DNA from 4 places in the Actinomadura rubrobrunea NBRC 15275 genome. Region 3 is predicted to be linked to each of the others. Evidence: riboswitches for the same ligand, from Rfam matches in the RefSeq annotation. Region 3 holds a riboswitch; each other region holds the start of a gene.
What was found. A riboswitch is a leader RNA that binds a small molecule or an ion and turns the genes downstream of it on or off. The one in region 3 is predicted to bind cyclic di-AMP.
Positions count from the first base shown of each region.

Region 1: another riboswitch for cyclic di-AMP. It lies ahead of AR3_RS13750 (peptidoglycan recognition protein family protein); the one in region 3 lies ahead of AR3_RS10050 (C40 family peptidase).
Region 2: another riboswitch for cyclic di-AMP. It lies ahead of AR3_RS12755 (C40 family peptidase); the one in region 3 lies ahead of AR3_RS10050 (C40 family peptidase).
Region 4: another riboswitch for cyclic di-AMP. It lies ahead of AR3_RS16445 (CHAP domain-containing protein); the one in region 3 lies ahead of AR3_RS10050 (C40 family peptidase).

Region 1 covers NZ_BCQU01000037.1:24,219-28,423, reverse strand. Annotated here, with positions in the region: gene AR3_RS13755 (cytochrome ubiquinol oxidase subunit I) at 1-994, opposite strand, end outside; gene AR3_RS30550 (hypothetical protein) at 1,033-1,173, opposite strand; cyclic di-AMP (ydaO/yuaA leader) riboswitch at 1,377-1,524, shown strand; gene AR3_RS13750 (peptidoglycan recognition protein family protein) at 1,875-2,654, shown strand; gene AR3_RS13745 (thioesterase II family protein) at 2,688-3,470, opposite strand; gene AR3_RS13740 (non-ribosomal peptide synthetase) at 3,598-4,205, opposite strand, start outside.
Region 2 covers NZ_BCQU01000033.1:5,952-10,156, forward strand. Annotated here, with positions in the region: gene AR3_RS12745 (RDD family protein) at 1-528, opposite strand, end outside; gene AR3_RS12750 (amino-acid N-acetyltransferase) at 532-1,020, opposite strand; cyclic di-AMP (ydaO/yuaA leader) riboswitch at 1,416-1,619, shown strand; gene AR3_RS12755 (C40 family peptidase) at 1,623-2,636, shown strand; gene AR3_RS12760 (LuxR C-terminal-related transcriptional regulator) at 2,927-3,157, opposite strand; gene AR3_RS12765 (LacI family DNA-binding transcriptional regulator) at 3,720-4,205, shown strand, end outside.
Region 3 covers NZ_BCQU01000024.1:29,703-33,907, reverse strand. Annotated here, with positions in the region: gene typA (translational GTPase TypA) at 1-1,458, opposite strand, end outside; cyclic di-AMP (ydaO/yuaA leader) riboswitch at 1,664-1,835, shown strand; gene AR3_RS10050 (C40 family peptidase) at 1,877-2,863, shown strand; gene AR3_RS10045 (hypothetical protein) at 3,011-3,655, opposite strand; gene AR3_RS31485 (SUKH-4 family immunity protein) at 3,734-4,033, opposite strand.
Region 4 covers NZ_BCQU01000048.1:31,423-35,627, reverse strand. Annotated here, with positions in the region: gene AR3_RS16450 (bifunctional glycosyltransferase/CDP-glycerol:glycerophosphate glycerophosphotransferase) at 1-1,780, opposite strand, end outside; gene AR3_RS16445 (CHAP domain-containing protein) at 1,928-2,641, opposite strand; cyclic di-AMP (ydaO/yuaA leader) riboswitch at 2,654-2,806, opposite strand; gene AR3_RS16440 (serine hydrolase) at 3,047-3,745, opposite strand; tRNA gene AR3_RS16435 (tRNA-Pro) at 3,890-3,963, shown strand.

The sequences.
Region 1 (4,205 bases), on a different contig from region 3:
CCACCATCACCTGGAAGCACAGGTGCACCGGGGTCACCGGCGGGCGGTCGGCGGCCGGGACCGCGTCCAGCCCTTGCACGACCGTGCTCGGCCGGAAGCCGACCAGGATCGACAGCGCGTCGGGGATGTGGAGGGCGTACCGCAGCCGCCCGTCCAGGTAGACGCCGCCCAGGGACAGGTCGACGTGCGAGGAGGTGCGGTTGAGGCCCTCCATGGCGGCGAGCTTGGTCGGCTGGTGGTGCGCGAGGAACCGGGCCAGGGAGTCCCCGATCACGATCTGCACGGGCGTGATGGCCGCCGCGGCGGTGAACGGCAGCAGGAGCCCGATCCGGTGGTAGCGGTCGCGCCGGCCGCGCAGCATCGCGGCGGCGTACACCGCGGCGATGCCGAACCCGGCGACCATGAACGCGGCGAGGATCATGTGGACGGTCTGCAGCGGCGTGGCCGGGTTGAACATCGCCTCCCAGGGGCGCACCCCGGTGACCGTGCCGTTCGTCAGGTCGAACCCGCGCGGCTGGTTCATCCAGGCGTTGACGCTCACCACGAAGAACGCCGAGGCGACGCCGGCCACGCACACCGGCAGGCCCGTCAGCAGGTGCAGGCGGGGCGGCAGCCGGTTCCAGGCGTACAGGTAGATGCCCAGGAAGACGGCCTCGATGAAGAACGCGAACCCTTCCAGCGCGAACGGCAGGCCGATCACCTGGCCGTAGGTCGCCATCAGCCCGGGCCACAGCAGGCCCATCTCGAAGGACAGGATCGTCCCCGACACCGCGCCCACGGCGAACAGCACGCCCATCGCCTTCGCCCAGCGGTGCGCGAGCCGCTCGTACGCCTCGTCGCCGGTGCGCAGGCCGCGCCACTGCGCGAACACCGTCAACGCCGGCATGCCCACGCCGAAGCAGGCCAGGATGATGTGCCAGCCGAGGGAGATCGCCATCTGCACGCGCGCCGCCACCAGGTCGGCCGGTGTCGCGGCGACGTCCGACAGCACCATGCGATCCCTCCTCGACGTGATCGGTCGATGACTGTCTGTTACATCACCAGGAACGGCGACTTCACTCGCCGCTCGGCTCCGGCGGCCTTGCGAACCTCGGCGACACGGGCGGCGGCGGGCCCGTGCATCACGTCCACGCGCTCGGCGACCACGGACTCCGCGACGGCGGAACGACGCACCGGCCGCCCCCGCCACGGCAAGGGGAACGGTGTCCTTGGTCACACGCTCCCCCAGACGGTCCGCGACTGGTGGAGCCGGTGTGAAAGGCGAGATTCCTGTGGTCGGCGACTTTACAGATTTTACCTTTTGCGGTTTGCGAATTCTTTGCCTCATCTCCTATGGTCCCTGGTATTCCGCAGCCGGTCCGCCGTGGCGCGGACCTGCCGGCGGGACGCCTAATCCCGGCGCTGGACGCCCGGGAACCGGGGACCCACCCGCCTTTCGGGGTGAATCCGCGACGCCGTCGCGGTAGGGCCGCTCCTTGGCCCGAACCCGTCAGCTAACCCGGTCGGCAGTCAAGGAGAGGAGAGATCATGCAGGAGTCGCCGAGGCCCGACACGCCCGCCGTCCTGGTCCGACGCCCCCGCCTTTCCATGAAGGCTCCGTCGCCCTGATGCATCGGGCGGCGCCGGCCCCGGCGCCCGCCGCGCCCCTCGATCCGCGCGTCCGCGGTCCGCGCCCTCATTCGTCCGGGACGGCGATTCCACCGCCGACTCCGACAGGGGCACGCATTTCTGACCCACGTCACCCCCGCGGGCGATAGAAGCCTTTCTCGGAATCGCCCGGTTTTCTCAAGCGCGCCCCGACTTCCCACCTCAGCAGGTCTTTTCCGCCTGCCCTGTTTCGGCTGCGCGCTGCACATTCGAAAGGAAGTCCCCCCATGACTTCGAGCGGTAGACACCGTCGCGTCGAGCCTTGGCCCCCTCAGCTGTCGCGCCGCGCGGTCCTGCTGGGCGGCGGCACCCTGGGGGGCGTCGCGGCCCTCGGTCTCGCCACGGCGATGGGCCCGCCTCCCGCGCACCAGGCGCAGACCATGGCGAGCGTCGCCGACCCGCAGACCGGAAGCGGCGGGAAATCCCGGACCCGCCGGTCGGCCGCCGGTCCCCCGCTGATCCACTCGACCGAGGACTGGGGGGCGCGCACCCCGTCCCGGCGGGCGACCGTGCTGTCCCGCGCCCCCCGGTACCTCGTGGTGCACCACACCTTCACGCCCAACGTCGGCGACTACTCGCTGCGGCAGGGCTTCCGGCTCGCCCGTTCGATCCAGGGCGCGCACATGGGCCAGGGCTGGGGCGACACCGGCCAGCACTTCACCGTCAGCCGCGGAGGCCACATCATGGAGGGCCGCAAGGGCAGCCTCGCCGCCGCGCGCCGGGGCAGGATGGTGATCGGCACGCACGTCGCCGGGGCGAACGGCTACACCGTCGGCATCGAATGCGAGGGGACCTACAACGCGACCCTGCCGCCCCGCCGTCTGCTGGACTCGCTCGCCGAACTGCTCGCCTGGCTGTGCGTCCAGTACCGCCTCGACCCGATGAAGGCGATCGTCCCGCACATGAAGTTCAACAGCACCGACTGCTGCGGATACGCCTTCGCCCCGACGCTGCCGCGCCTGCGCCGGGACGTCGCCAAGCGGCTGCGCACCGCGAAGCTCGCCTGACGACGCCGGCGTCGGGGCGGGCGCCGGCCGGTCTCACCGCCTGACCGCGTCCGGCACGGCCGGGCTCCGCGTGATCCTCCAGGCGGCCAGGACGTGCGCGATCTCCGCCGTGACGTCGGCCGCCGCGGAGTGCAGGAAGAAGTGGTCGCCGGGGAACACCCGCAGCCGGCAGCCGGCGGCGGCCTGCTCCCGCCATCGCTCCAGGGTCGACGGCGGCGCGACCTCGTCGGCGGCTCCCCCGAACACGGTGATGGGGGTCGCGAGGGGCGCCTGGCGCCGGTGCTCGTAGGTCTCGACGACGGAGAAGTCGGCCTTGAGTATGGGCACCATCAGCTCCATCAGCTCCGCGTTCTCCAGGATCACCTGGGGCGTCCCGCCCAGCCTCCGCAGATGCCGCACCACCTCCGCGTCGGTGGCCGAACGGATCGGCGGCAGGGTCGGCGGGACGCCGGGAGCGGTCTTCGCCGAGAGGAACAGGTGCACCGGTGCGGGGTTTCCCCGCGCGCGCAGGGCCCTGGCCAGCTCGAACGCGATCAGGGCGCCCATGCTGTGGCCGAACAGGGCGAACGGGCGGTCGAGGGCGGTCTGGAAGGCGTCCGCCAGGGCCTCGACCAGCGGCGGCAGCCGGGTGAACGGCGCCTCCCGCATCCGGCTGCCCCGGCCCGGCAGTTCCAGGGGGTACACGCTGATCCAATCGGGGAGCAGGTCCTGCCAGCCGCGATAGACCGCGGCGGCTCCGCCCGAGTAGGGCAGGCAGAAGAGCCGCAGCTCGTCGTCCGGGCGCAGCTCCCGGCCCACCAGCCAGCGTCTGTCCACAGCATCTCCTCCTGTCAGGGTCTCCGGCCGTGCCCGAGCCGGACGACCGGTCGGCCGTGTGAGCCGACGGCCGTCCGGCTCGTCGGTGATCCGCCGCGGATGCCCGGGCGGCGCCCGCCCCCGCCGGTCAGATGCGGGCGTCGTCGCCGAGCGGCATCTCCAGCACCCTGCGGCGGATCTCCGCCACCGTCCGATCGGGGTCGGCCGTCACGAGGTCGATGACGGTGGGCCACTGGCGCATCATGACCGCGATCACCCGGGCGTCGAACCGCTCCGGCGAGTGGAGCCACATGCCCCGCAGCTCCTCGCCGTCCTCGCGCATGATCAGCGCGAGGTCCACGGCGGACGCGTCCAGATTGATGACGACCTCGGAGAACACGTAGTCGTCGCCGATCTTCATGTCGAGCGGCGCGGCGGACAGGCCGTGCAGGTCGAGTGCGGGGACGTCCGCGTTGAGGAGGTTGAAGGAGATCGCGAACGGGTCGCGCCCCTCCTCCCGGGCCTCCTTCAGCGACCAGACCGGCACGTCCTGGTGGGCGTAGGCGCCGAGCGTCGCCTCCCGGACCTGCCGGACCAGCTCGCGGAAGGTCGGGTCGCCCGACAGGTCCGACCGGACGAGCAGGTGGTTGACGAAGAAGCCGATCATCTGCTCGGTCTCGGGCCGCTCCCGTCCGGCCACCGGGAAGGTCACGGTGACGTCGTCGCCGGAGTAGGCGGACAGCAGCACGTGGAAGG
Region 2 (4,205 bases), on a different contig from region 3:
CATCGTCAGGCGCTCGCCCGCAGGCCGCGCCTGCACCACTCCGAGGTGGAGAATGCGCTTGCCGAGCGTCCGTCCCCACAGGGAGAGCTGGATCGCCTCATAGAGGAAGGGCAGCACCGCAAGGACGGAGAACAGGGTGAAGATGATGGGCCAGTTCCAGATGCCGCCCTCGCTGGTGGCCTTGCTCCCGGAGGTGTCGAGGCCGATGATGCCGACGGTGATGGGCACGACCAGCGCGAAGCCGAAAACGGCGACGAGCGCGTTGTCGATGATGCGCGCCCCGGCCCTGCGGAGGATCGGCGCGAGAGGAAGGCCCGCGGCGTCGTCGTAGCCGCCCGCGTCGTACGCCTGGACGGAGGGCTGCTGCCATTGCTGATGCCACTGCTGCTGGGGAGCCACCCCACCCTGCCACAGCGACCCCTGGGAGGGCTGCTGCCATTGCGGGGAGCCGTACGACGGTCCGCCCTGATACGGCGGGCCCGGGGGCTGCCGCGGATACTGCCGTCCGCGGTGGGGGGAGTCGGTCATCGGTCAGTCCTCCAGGCGAAGCAACATCCGGGTATTGCCCAACGTATTCGGCTTGACCCGGTCGAGGTCCAGGAACTCGGCCACGCCTTCGTCGTAGGAACGGAGAAGCTCTTCGTACACCTCGCGCGACACCGGCGTTCCCAGGATCGGCTCGAAGCCGTGCCGGGCGAAGAACTCCACTTCGAAGGTCAGGCAGAACACCCTTCGTACTCCGAGTTCCCGCGCGGTGTCGAGAAGCCGTTCGACGATGCGGTGCCCGATGCCGCGTCCCACGTATTCCTTGTCCACGGCGACCGAGCGCACCTCGGCCAGGTCTTCCCACATCACGTGCAGGGCGCCGCAGCCCACGACGCGCCCCCCGCGCCCCCGTGAGCCCTCTCGGCCCTCCGGCGCCGCCGCCTGGACGTCCTCGGCCACCCAGAACTCCTGGACGTCCTCATAGAGCGTCACCGTGGACCTGGCGAGCATCCGCGGCCCTGACCCGGCGTACATGTCGATGAGCCGCCGGATGTGCGGCACGTCGGCGGTGCGGGCCCGCCTGATCACGACTTCCACAAACAGGCGACATTATCGGACCGGAAGCGGTCACCTGTGGCCGGTCGGTCACCTTCGGCCGTCGGCGCGTCACGCCGATGGGACACAAGGGCCGACGGGGCGACGCGCCGGACGCGAGGGCACGGACGCCCCGCGGACGCCGCCGCGCCAACAAAGGCGACAGAAAGTGAAATAGCGCACACGGATGTGATCGCACAAGCCCGCTAGCACGGCGATCGCCCGCGCGCGTTACATCTGAGCGCCGATGAGCCCTCTGCGATTTCGCATGTTCTGGTTGGCAGGGAACGAGCGCTCCGTTAGTCTCCTGCGCTGACATCGGCCCCCGTGATCGGTTGGCCGAACCGCCGAGTCCCGTGGGGCCGCATCCGCCGCCCCGCAGGAACCGGGGACCCGCGATCGGACGGTTCCGGGACGACTCCAGAGCCATGCCGACCTGGGGTGAATCCGCACGGTGCGGACGCTCCGCACGTGCGCGGAAGGGCAGGCTCCGGCCCGAACCCGTCAGCTCACCCGGTAGGCGGACGAGGAGAGGAGAGTTCGTGGAGCCCTCGCGCCCCGCATCCCGTTCGCTCGTGCGGCGCGCCGCGCGCGTCGCCTTCCGTCCCGGCCGCGGAGCCGCCGCGGTGACCGGTGCGCTCGCCGCCGTCTCCCTCGTCGCGGCCGCGCCCGCCCCCGCCGCGCACGCCGACCCCGAGCCGTCCACCAAGGAGCTGCGCGACCAGGCGACCGAGCTCGCCGACCAGCTGGAGCGGCTCACCGAGCAGTACAACGGCCTGCGCGTCAAGCTGAAGCAGTCGCAGCGCGCCGCCAAGGTCGCCGGCGAGAACGCCAAGCGCCGGCAGAAGGAGCTGGAGGAGGTCCGCGCCAAGGTCGGCCGGCTGGCGGCCACCAGCTACATGCAGGGCGGCGCCGACCCCACGGTCTCGTTCCTGGCCGCCCAGAACCCGCAGGCGCTGCTCGACCAGGCCGCCACGCTGCATTACTTCGCCACCCAGGACGGCACCAAGGTGCAGGGCCTGATGCAGGCCATGCAGGCGGCCGAGCGCGCCCGCAAGGCCGCCGAGGAGCGGGCCAAGCAGGTGGAGCAGCTGCGGTCCCAGCTGGAGGAGCAGCGCAAGAAGGTCACCGCGGCGTACGAGAAGGTCCGCGGCAAGCTCGTCAAGCGGGACCCCACGCAGCTGGTCAAGCTGCCCGTGGTCGGCACCGGCAAGGCCGCCCAGGCGCTGCGGTACGCGATGACGAAGATCGGCAAGCCGTACGTGTGGGGCGCCGCCGGGCCGAACGCCTTCGACTGCTCGGGCCTGGTGATGTGGGCCTACCGGCAGGTGGGCATCAGCCTGCCGCACTACACCGGCAGCCAGTGGAACGCCGGCACGCACGTGCCCCGCGACCAGCTGCAGCCCGGCGACCTGGTGTTCTTCTACTCCGACCTGCACCACGTGGGCCTGTACGTGGGCAACGGCAAGATGCTGCACGCGCCGCGGACCGGTGACGTGGTGAAGATCGCTCCGATGGCCGGCCGCCCGTACGCCGGCGCCGTCCGGGTCGCCTGAGCCGAGCCGCCCGCGGCGATGGCGCCGGACGCGCACGGCCTCGCACGCTCGGGCGCGCACGCCCGTCGTCGGAGGCGCACGGATCCACCGCGACGGCGGACCGGGCCGGCGTCCTCCCGACGGGCGTGCGCACTGCCCGCGGGGACCGGACCACGTCCGCGGCGACGCCCTCCCGCAGGGACGCGCCTGCGGAGCGCCGACGTCGCCGCGCGGGGTCGGACGGTGGTCGCCGATGCTCGGTCAGAGCTGCCGCGCCGTCACCCGCCGGGGGGCGGGCGAAGGGCGCGCCCCTAGATGAGCTGGCGCCGGGCCGCCCAGACCACGGCCTCGATCGGCGTGTTGACCTCCAGCCGGTCGCAGATGTTCCGCAACCGGCGGCGCAGGGTCCGGGCGCTCAGCTCCAGTTTGCGTGCCGCCACGTCCGCGGTGACACCGCTGGCGATCTGGGCGAGAAGCTTGATCTCCTCCTCGCTGAGACGCAGCTCGTCGGTGCCACGACGTGCGATGGTGGCCTGTTCCACTCCGTCCTCCCTCGTCCGTGGTGATGACCGCGGGGATGCAGCCGTCCGCTGCACAGGCACGGGCGGGCCTCGATCTGTACGCGTCGGGTTGCCGGGTCCGGGGCGGGGGGCCGGACCGAGATCATCGGTGTCCCTTGCCGTCTGGCGCGCTTGGCCGGAGGTGGCCGATGGGCCGATTGCTCGGCGCCGAACGGGAACCCCGGGTAACGATTCACTCGTTAGGCCGACCGGACGCGGATGCGCCTTCCATCGCGTCGGGCGCGCTCACGACGTCGTGGCGGGCTTGCGGGGGAGCGCGTCGTGCACGGGACGGGTTCTGGCCGCTGGTCACGTCAACCCATCCCTCCTCGTCCGATCCGCCCCTACCATCGAGGGCGATGATCGTGAATCGTTTCAAGGCACGCTTCGGCTCGGAACGCTAGGCGGCCGGATCCGGCCCGTCAAGCGTGCAATGAGTACGTTGTGTGGTCTTGCGACTACGGTCCGCGACCGACTTCGCGGGGGCATGGTCCGGACAACTCGATAACCTGCGAAAACAAGTCCGGGGTCGACGAGGAGAGAGTTGCCTCAAAGCAGTATCCGGGAAGTCGCGAGGCGCGCCGGGGTCTCAGTTGGGACCGTTTCGAATGTCCTAAACCGGCCAGACCTCGTGGCCGAAGCCACCCGTAACCGTGTACGCGCAGCCATCGAGGAACTCGGCTTCGTACGCAACGAGTCCGCCCGGCGGCTGCGCCAGGGCCGCGGCCTCGGGCCGGACGACCCCCGCCTCCGGCCGTTCGGCGTCGTCGTCGAGGACCTGGCCAACCCGTACGCCACGGACGTCGCCCGCGGCGCCGAACAGGCCCTCAACGCGGCGGGCCGCGACGTCCTGTGGCTCACCAACGACAACTCCGCCGCCAAGGAGCGCCGCTGCCTGGAGCTGCTGGAGCAGCAGCACGCCGCCGGCGTGCTCATCACCCCGGTGGGGCTCGGCGCGTCCGGCATCACCCGGCTGCGCGCGGCGGGCATGGCGGTGGTGCTGCTCGACCACACCGGGCCGGGCGTGTGC
Region 3 (4,205 bases):
GAACCACGGCTCGTAGCCCTCGAACACGTGGTGGGCGATGCCGGTGCCGCGGGTCTCGGTGAGGAACTCGGTGCGGAACCCGATCAGGCCGCGCGCCGGGACCAGGAACTCCAGCCGGATCCACCCGGTGCCGTGGTTGGTCATGTGCTCCATGCGGCCCTTGCGGACGGCCATGAGCTGGGTGACCGCGCCCAGGTACTCCTCGGGGATGTCGATGGTGAGCCGCTCGACGGGCTCGTGCTTCTTGCCGTCGATGTCCTTGGCGACGACCTGGGGCTTGCCGACGGTCAGCTCGTAGCCCTCGCGGCGCATGTTCTCCACCAGGACGGCCAGGGCCAGCTCGCCGCGGCCCTGCACCTCCCACGCGTCGGGGCGGTCGGTGGGCAGCACCCGGATGGAGACGTTGCCGACCAGCTCGCGGTCCAGGCGCTCCTTGACGAGCCGGGCGGTGACCTTGGTGCCCTTCTCGCGCCCGGCCAGCGGACCGGTGTTGGTGCCGATCGTCATGGAGATGGCGGGCTCGTCCACGGTGATCAGCGGCAGCGGGCGCGGGTCGTCCGGGTCGGCGATGGTCTCGCCGATCATGATCTCGGGGATGCCGGCGATGGCGATGATGTCGCCGGGCCCGGCCTCGTCGGCGGGCTTGCGCTCCAGCGCCTCGGTCATCAGCAGCTCGCTGACGCGCACCCGTTCGACGCTGCCGTCGCGGCGGCACCAGGCGACCTGCTGGCCCTTCTTGATGGTGCCCGCGTGCATCCGGCACAGCGCGATGCGGCCGAGGTAGCTGGAGGCGTCGAGGTTGGTGACGTGCGCCTGCAGCGGCGCGTCGGGGTCGTAGGACGGCGGCGGGACGGTGTCCTTGATCACCTGGAACAGCGGTTCCAGGTCGGGCGAGTCGGGCAGCTCGCCGTTGCCGGGGGCCTGCAGGGACGCCCGGCCCGCGCGGCCCGAGGCGTAGACGATCGGGAAGTCGATCTGGTCGTCGTCGGCGCCGAGGTCCAGGAACAGCTCGTAGGTCTCGTCCACGACCTCGGGGATGCGGGCGTCCGGCCGGTCGGTCTTGTTGATGACCAGGATGACCGGCAGCCGGGCCTCCAGGGCCTTGCGCAGCACGAACCGGGTCTGCGGCAGCGGGCCCTCGCTGGCGTCCACCAGCAGCACCACCCCGTCGACCATGGACAGGCCGCGCTCGACCTCGCCGCCGAAGTCGGCGTGGCCGGGCGTGTCGATGATGTTGATGGTGAGCCCGCCGTGCCGGACGGCGGTGTTCTTGGCGAGGATGGTGATGCCCTTCTCCCGCTCCAGGGCGTCGGAGTCCAGGACGCGCTCGTCGACGTCCTGGTTCTCGCGGAACGCCCCGGACTGCCAGAGCATGGCGTCGACCAGCGTCGTCTTGCCGTGGTCTACGTGAGCGACGATCGCGACGTTGCGGAGGTCGTCGCGGGTGCAGATGGGCATGCGCTTCTCGCTCTGGTGGAGGATCCGGGAGTCGCTGCGGACCCGCAGCCTTCCCGATTCTACTTGCCGGTCCGGAAGGCCCCGCCGGACCGCCCGACCCGTTTCACCCCATATGCCCTGGTTGCCGCACTTTACGGTTTCTTTGTACTCTCTGCGGACCCGGTCGTCCGGAGCCCGCAGGACGACGCGCGGGCTGCGGCCGGGCCGCCGAATCCCCCCAGCGGGGAGCCGGGGAACCACGTCCGAGGCGCCGTCCTCAGGACTCGGGGTGAATCGACGCAGGTCGCACCGTCCGCGGTGACGCGCGCGCCTGCGCGTAGGGCGAACTCCCGGCCCGAACCCGTCAGCTAACCCGGCAGGCGGACGAGGAGAGGAGTGCACGACCTTGCCCCCCGGTCACCGTGCACGGCGCGTCGCCGTGTCCACCGTCACAGCCACCGCCGCGGCGGTCGCCCTCAGCTGGGTCCTCGCGCCCGCCGCCACGGCCCCCACCGGTCCGCTGCGGCTCGCCGCCGCGGCGGCCCCCGCCGATCCCGGCCGTCCCACCGAAAGAGAGCTGCGCAAGCGGCTGGACGAGCTCAACACCGAGGCCGAGCGGCTGACCGAGCGGTTCAACAAGGCGCGCGTCGAACTGGCCAAGGCCCGGCGCGCCGAACGGGACGCCGCCAAGACCGCGGCCGAGCTCGAGGCCAAGGCCGCCCCCGCCCGCGCCCAGCTCGGCAGGCTCGCCGCCGCCAGCTACATGAGCGGCGGCCCCGACGCGCTGTTCCTGGCGAGCGGCGACGCCGAAGCCCTGTCCGCGTCGGCGTACCTGGTGCAGAACCAGACCGCCGCGCTGGGCCGCCTCCAGGCTCAGATCGACCAGGCCGACCGGGCGCAGCGGGTCGCAGCCGCCAAGGCGGCGCAGGCCGAGCAGGCCGCCGCCCAGGTCAAAACCGCCCGCAAGGCGGCCAAGGCCAAGGTGGACGAGGTCGTCAAGCAGCTCGACAAGCTCACCACGACCAAGGCCAAGGATCCCCGCACCGGCCTGACCGCCACGGTCAAGGGCTCCGGCCTGCCCGCGAAGATGGCGCGCAAGGCGCTCACCAAGCTCGGCAGCCCGTACGTTTGGGGCGCCGCCGGCCCGAACAGCTTCGACTGCTCGGGCCTGGTGGTGTGGGCGTACGCGCAGGTCGGCAAGAAGGGCCTGCCGCACTACACCGGCGACCTCTACCAGCTGGGACGCAAGGTGTCGCGCAGCGAGCTGCGCTCGGGCGACCTGGTCTACTTCGGCTCCGACCTGCACCACATGGGCATATACCTGAGCGACGGCAAGTATCTTCACGCCCCGCAGACGGGCGACGTCGTCAAGATCTCCAGGCTGTCGGACCGCTCCGACTACGCCGGCGCCAACAGGATCTCGTAGAAGGGCCCCGTGTGATGGGGAGCGGCGGAGCCGCGCATTGGGATGCGGTTGACGCCGAGGCGACGTAAACCGCATCCCAATGCGCTCTCGAAAACCGAGGTTCTCTTCGAATACTGAGAAGTCCCCGTCCATGCCGGTCTGACGGCCTCAAGTCTGAGGAAGGTAATCCCGCCAGAACGGGACGGTCGCCCGCGGCCGCCACTCGTCCGTCAATTCAGGGCGCGGCTCCTGGAACTCTTGGTCGATGTAATCGACCAGGTCGGTCCCGTAGTAGACGATGTCCCAGCCGCGCATCGAGAGCACCGGATGCCCGAAGGTGCCGCGCCCCGCGGGCAGGAACCGGTGCGCATAAACCGGGACCATGGTGGGCACCTGCGCCAGCTCACGCCGTGCCGTCTCCACGGCTTCCTCAACGTCGTCCGGCCGTACTCCCCACTCGTGCCGCCAATGGCCGTGCCGAACGTCCCACAGCAGGGAGTCGACCGGCCAGTTGAGGTGTTCCCGCAGCTCATCGGGGTCGCCATTGCGCCAGTCCGGCCAAGGCCGCTCCCACGTCTGCCCTTCCTCCGGCGGTTTCCACACCGGCAGCCCGGCCGCCAGAAAGGCCCGGTGATCGTCGGCGAATTCGAATCCGTACTGCTCCTCGATGCGGGCGAACTCTTCGTCAGTCAGACCGGGTTCGATCACGCAGCAGCCCAATTGCGCCAGGCGACGCGCGGCCGCCTCCCCCAACCGGAGGCCCTCATCGCTGATCACCTGCACACGGTAACGCGCGACGTCGTATCCCGGCATCTGATAAAGGTCCGACTCGTGCCCGCCTGGCCCTGCAAGGCTCCGCCGTGTTTTCTTCGCCGGGGCCGGCCCCGACGCCTACAACTCGCCGCGCAGGTACCGGCGGTAGTGTTCGGCCAGTTCGCCGGTGGGCAGGTCCGGCCAGCGGGTGAGCGCCCCGGTGCGCCGGTCGACGACGAGCAGGCCGTTACCGCCGGGAACGGGTCGGGCGACGAACCCCTCGGCGAACTCTTCGATCACCAGCGGCACGCCGCGCGACCCCAGGTGCTCGTCCGCCCGGCGCCATGCGACGTTGTACAGCTCGTGGGGGCGAGCCGGCGCCGCGCCAGATGGTCCGAGCGGGTGCGGCTCGCTCTCGATCAGATGGGCCGTCCACACCCGCAGGACGCTCCCGCCGCCCAGCGCCAGCGGCCAGTCCCCGCCGATCCGGCAAGCACTGAGGCGACGCCGACATTGTTCTTGGACACATGCCTGGGGCAACGCTCCCGACTGAAGTCGGCCTGCTCCGACGCCGACAGCGGTCAGAGCCGACGCCTCCAGCGTTGGAAAC
Region 4 (4,205 bases), on a different contig from region 3:
ACGTCGCCGCGCGCCGAGCCGCCCTGAAAAGCCTGCGCACCGCTGCCCACATGCGCCGGATTCCACGCCGTAGGCGCCGCCCCCACCGGGTGCGAGCCATGGCTGCGGCCATGCGCCACGCCGGTCCGTCCGCGTGCAGCACGAAGGCCAGACTCCCCCTGTAGGTGAGGCAGGGGCGCAGGCTCCTGGCCGTCAGCCGAGAAAAACGCGGGCGCACCGGCAGCAGCACGTGCTCCCAGGGATCGGCGTCACCGAGGCCCAAACCAGACGGACGGGTGACGATCCCCTCGCCGTCAACGCGGAGAACCAACCGCACGTCCCAGACGGGATCGACGATCCCGAGGGGTCGAATCTGCCGCTGAGGGTCGAATTCCGCTTCCCAGACGAGCCCGTTTCCCGCATGTGTCAGAGCCGCGGGAAGGCGGAAAACGCGCCTTGGACGCCGCCTGTCATACACCTCCAAACACGCCGACACATCAGCGTCCGGTGCCACCCTGCCGAGCGGATTGAGGACGCGTCCGGACAAGCGCACGCGGCCGTTCTTCACCACGAGTTCCGTGACCGTGTTGAGAGGACGCAGCTCACTGAGCCGACACCGGTGCAAACCCAGGTGCGTCACATCCAGAATTCGGCGCCCCTCGGCCGATGACGGGCATCGTCGACCCCAATAGACACGCCCGTCGCATCGCGTCAACTCGGTCGAGAGCACCGGGCGTTTGCCCCGATACTCCGCCGCCGCCAGCGCCGCTTCGTGGTCGCCCTCCCTCAGTAGGTACGCGACGATGGCCGCCATGGGCGGAGCCGCGTCGAACACCCGGGGATCGAGGCCCGCCAGATACTCGGCGGCCAGCGCGCAAAAGCCCTGCCGGTAGGCGGCGTCGCGATGCCGCAGCTCGCGCACGTAGAGCAGCAGATCATGCTTGACGAACTTGGCGTCCTTGACCAGCCGCAGCCTTTCGTCGCCGTGCCGCGACAGCAGCGCGTCGATGCGCCGGTGGATCTCCAGCCGGTCGGCGAAATTGGCCAGATCCGAACGCCGGTTGGAGATCGAACGCGCAGAGGGCTCCACCAGCCAGTTGTAGACGCGATGCGGAATGAGCGCCGTGCGCGCCGCCGCCAGATACGCCTCGGCCGTGAACAGCAGGTCCTCGTAGTGCAAGTGCTCCACGAACCGCAGCCCGGACCGTTCCAAGAAGCCGCGCCGGTAGAGCTTGTTGGTGGCCAGGGTGTCGTACAGCAGGTCCGGATTGTCGCGCAGCGAGCCGTAGACGGCCGTCCGCTGGTAAAGCCACGGGTACCAGAAGCTCTCCCGGGCCCGGCCCCGATCCACGCGGACGCGGGCGCACAGCCCCGAGACCAGGTCGGCGCCGGTGTCCTCGGCCGCGGTGAGCAGGTTGAGGCAGGCGTGCCGGTCCAGGACGTCGTCGCTGTCGAGGAACATCACATAGCGGCCGCGCGCCCGCTCCACGCCCGCGTTGCGCGGACGGCCGCACCCTCCCGAGTTGACCGGCAGCCGCACGGCCCGCACCCGTCCCGGAAGCTCGTCGGCCAGCCGCTCCGCCAGCGGCCCGGTCCCGTCGCGGCTGCCGTCGTCCACGACCACGACCTCGACGCCGTCCAGCGACTGCCGCAGCGCCGATCCGACCGCGCGAGGCAGCCGCCGCGCATCGTTGTAGGCGATCACGACGACGGTCACGTCCGGCGCCGGCGCGCCGCCGTCCCCGTGCGGGCCGGACCCGGACGGGACGTGCCCGGCCGGGAGATGCGGCCCTGTCCTCATGGACGCGTCCTCCCCCCGTCCTGGTCACGTGCCGGATTCTTTTCCGGGCACCGCAACGGCGGAGTAGAAGACACCACAAAATAGGTGAATGATTACGGCATTAAGGACGACGAGGGGCGCCCGGCACGAGCCGGACGCCTCGGCGCGTCACTCGGCGTCGTAGTCCGGGTAGCCGTAGCCCACGACGAGCGACTTGGACCGCACCCGCTTCCCCACGGCGTTGTCGATGTTCCCCTCGACCGTCGTGATGGTGCCGTCGCCGTTGTCCTTGACCACCAGGCCGACATGGTCGATGTCGGAGATGCTCCCGCGCGCGCCCTCACCCCAGTCGAAGAAGACCACGGCCCCGGGCTTGGCCTTGTGCCCCCACCGCCCCGTCTTGGCGAACCACCGGGCGTGCTGCACGGTGTAGGCGTCCCAGCCCATGTCCTTGACGCCGAGCTGGGCGCCGAGCCAGGAGATGAACATGTTGCACCACTCGGCGCCGTTGTAATCGTCCACGCTGAACCCGCCGTCACGCTTCGCCGTCAACCTCGCGTTCGGCGTCGAGACGAACCACCTGTGGTACTTGGTCTCCCGGTCGGGCCCTTCCCTCACCCCGACCTGCTCCAGGGCGAGCTGGACCGCCTCGGACGGCTCGACCTTGCGGATCGGCATCGCATACCCCGGAGGCTGCTGCCCGATGGCGGACGGGGCCCGCTCGACCTGCGCCTGGGCGTTCCTCTGCGTGGTCTGCGCCGCCGCGCTCTCGCCGGAAGGGGCCGCCAGGGCGAAGCCGACGGCCCCCGCCAGCACCGTCGCCATGGCGACGCCCACGCCCACATGGGCCTCGGCGGTTTGGGAAGCAAGTCGATCGGGCATGCAGAGAAACTCCTTGTCTCCCATGACGCCTACCGGGTTAGCTGACGGATTCGGGCCTGGAAGAGAGCCCTACGGCGCACTCGTCCGGCGCGCCGATTCACCCCGGGGCCTTATCGGCCCGACTGGGTCCCCGGCTCCGGTCCCCCGCATCGGGGACGGACTCGGCCGCGGCCGTCGCTGCCCACGGCGACCGCTCACTGGTCTGATCTCGCTGGGGGGCGCCATCATCGCGGCGGATCCTGACCGGCCGCGACGGGCCGCGACGCGTGGCGCGCGTCGCAGAGAGTCGGCTAGAAGCTAGCAAACATCCACGCCATGCCCCAAATAAGGTAAAGACGCCCAGAACCTCCAGAACCCCCGAAAGCCCGCCCCCTCACCGACACTCGCGCCCTGCCGTGACCATCCTCACAGCGGGCGGAGCCGCCTGGTCAACTCCGTGACCCTGGCCGCCGCAGTCGGGAACGACGTCCCCGCCGCCTGCAGCGTCAGCACCGCCATCACGTACCTCTCCCCCGGCCCCACCAGCCCCGTCGTGTGCAACACGGGCCGTCCCAGCCCCAGCTCCCCAAACTCCTCGCTGGCCGCGCCACCCTCGAAACCCGACCACCCCTGCTTGACCGCCCACGGCCTCGGCACGGCCCGCGGAATCCCGAAGTACTGGTCGTAGTGATCCGTCCCCCGCCGGGTGGCCCTGCGCAGCTCCCCCACCACCACGTCGCGATGCCCGGGCCGCGCCTCCTCCAGCAGGTACCGGTACATCACCACCACATCAGCGGCGCTGAGCGCCGTGTACCCCCAGAACTCCGGCTTGTCCGCAGGCGGAGGCCGGGTGTCGACGAGCCCCATCCGGCCGGCCATCCGCTCGACGATCTCCCCGCGCCCGCCCCGCCGCCACAGCGCCGAGGCCGCCGCGTCGTCGCTGGACCGCAGCATCGCCCGCAGCCGCGGATCGGGTTCCCCGCCGCGCTCCAGATGATCGAGCGCGATCAGGATCTTCACGACCGACGCCGACCGGAACACCTCACGCGCCCGATGCTCCCGCACCGTCTTGCCGGTCACCCGGTCGAACACCGCGTACCCGGCCCGCACACCCGGCGGCACCACCGGCGCCTCACTCCCCGGATCCGGCGACCGCTCCACCCCGCACACCACCGCGCTGAAGCCGACCAGAGTCCCGCCCCCGGGCAATCTCGGTACGCACGACTCCGCAGACTGCGCTAGAGTAATCACGCCTGCTGCGGCAGGCGCCGGGACGTAGCGCAGTTTGGCAGCGCACTTGACTGGGGGTCAAGGGGTCGTGGGTTCAAATCCCGCCGTCCCGACAGAGGTCAGAGGCCGGTTCCGATCACTCGGAACCGGCCTCTTCACTCTCTGAGCGACTAACTGAGTGACTACGCCCCCCTGATCGTGACCTGGGAAGATCCGATCCATCACCACGGGGACGGATCTGGCGGCTGCAGCCCAGCTGGTCTTGGATTCGCCACCGAAGCGGGCGAGGTCTCACCGTCCAGCGTTGGGGACCAGACGGGGGCCTGCGCAGATGCAGACTCAGCACCTCCCCCAC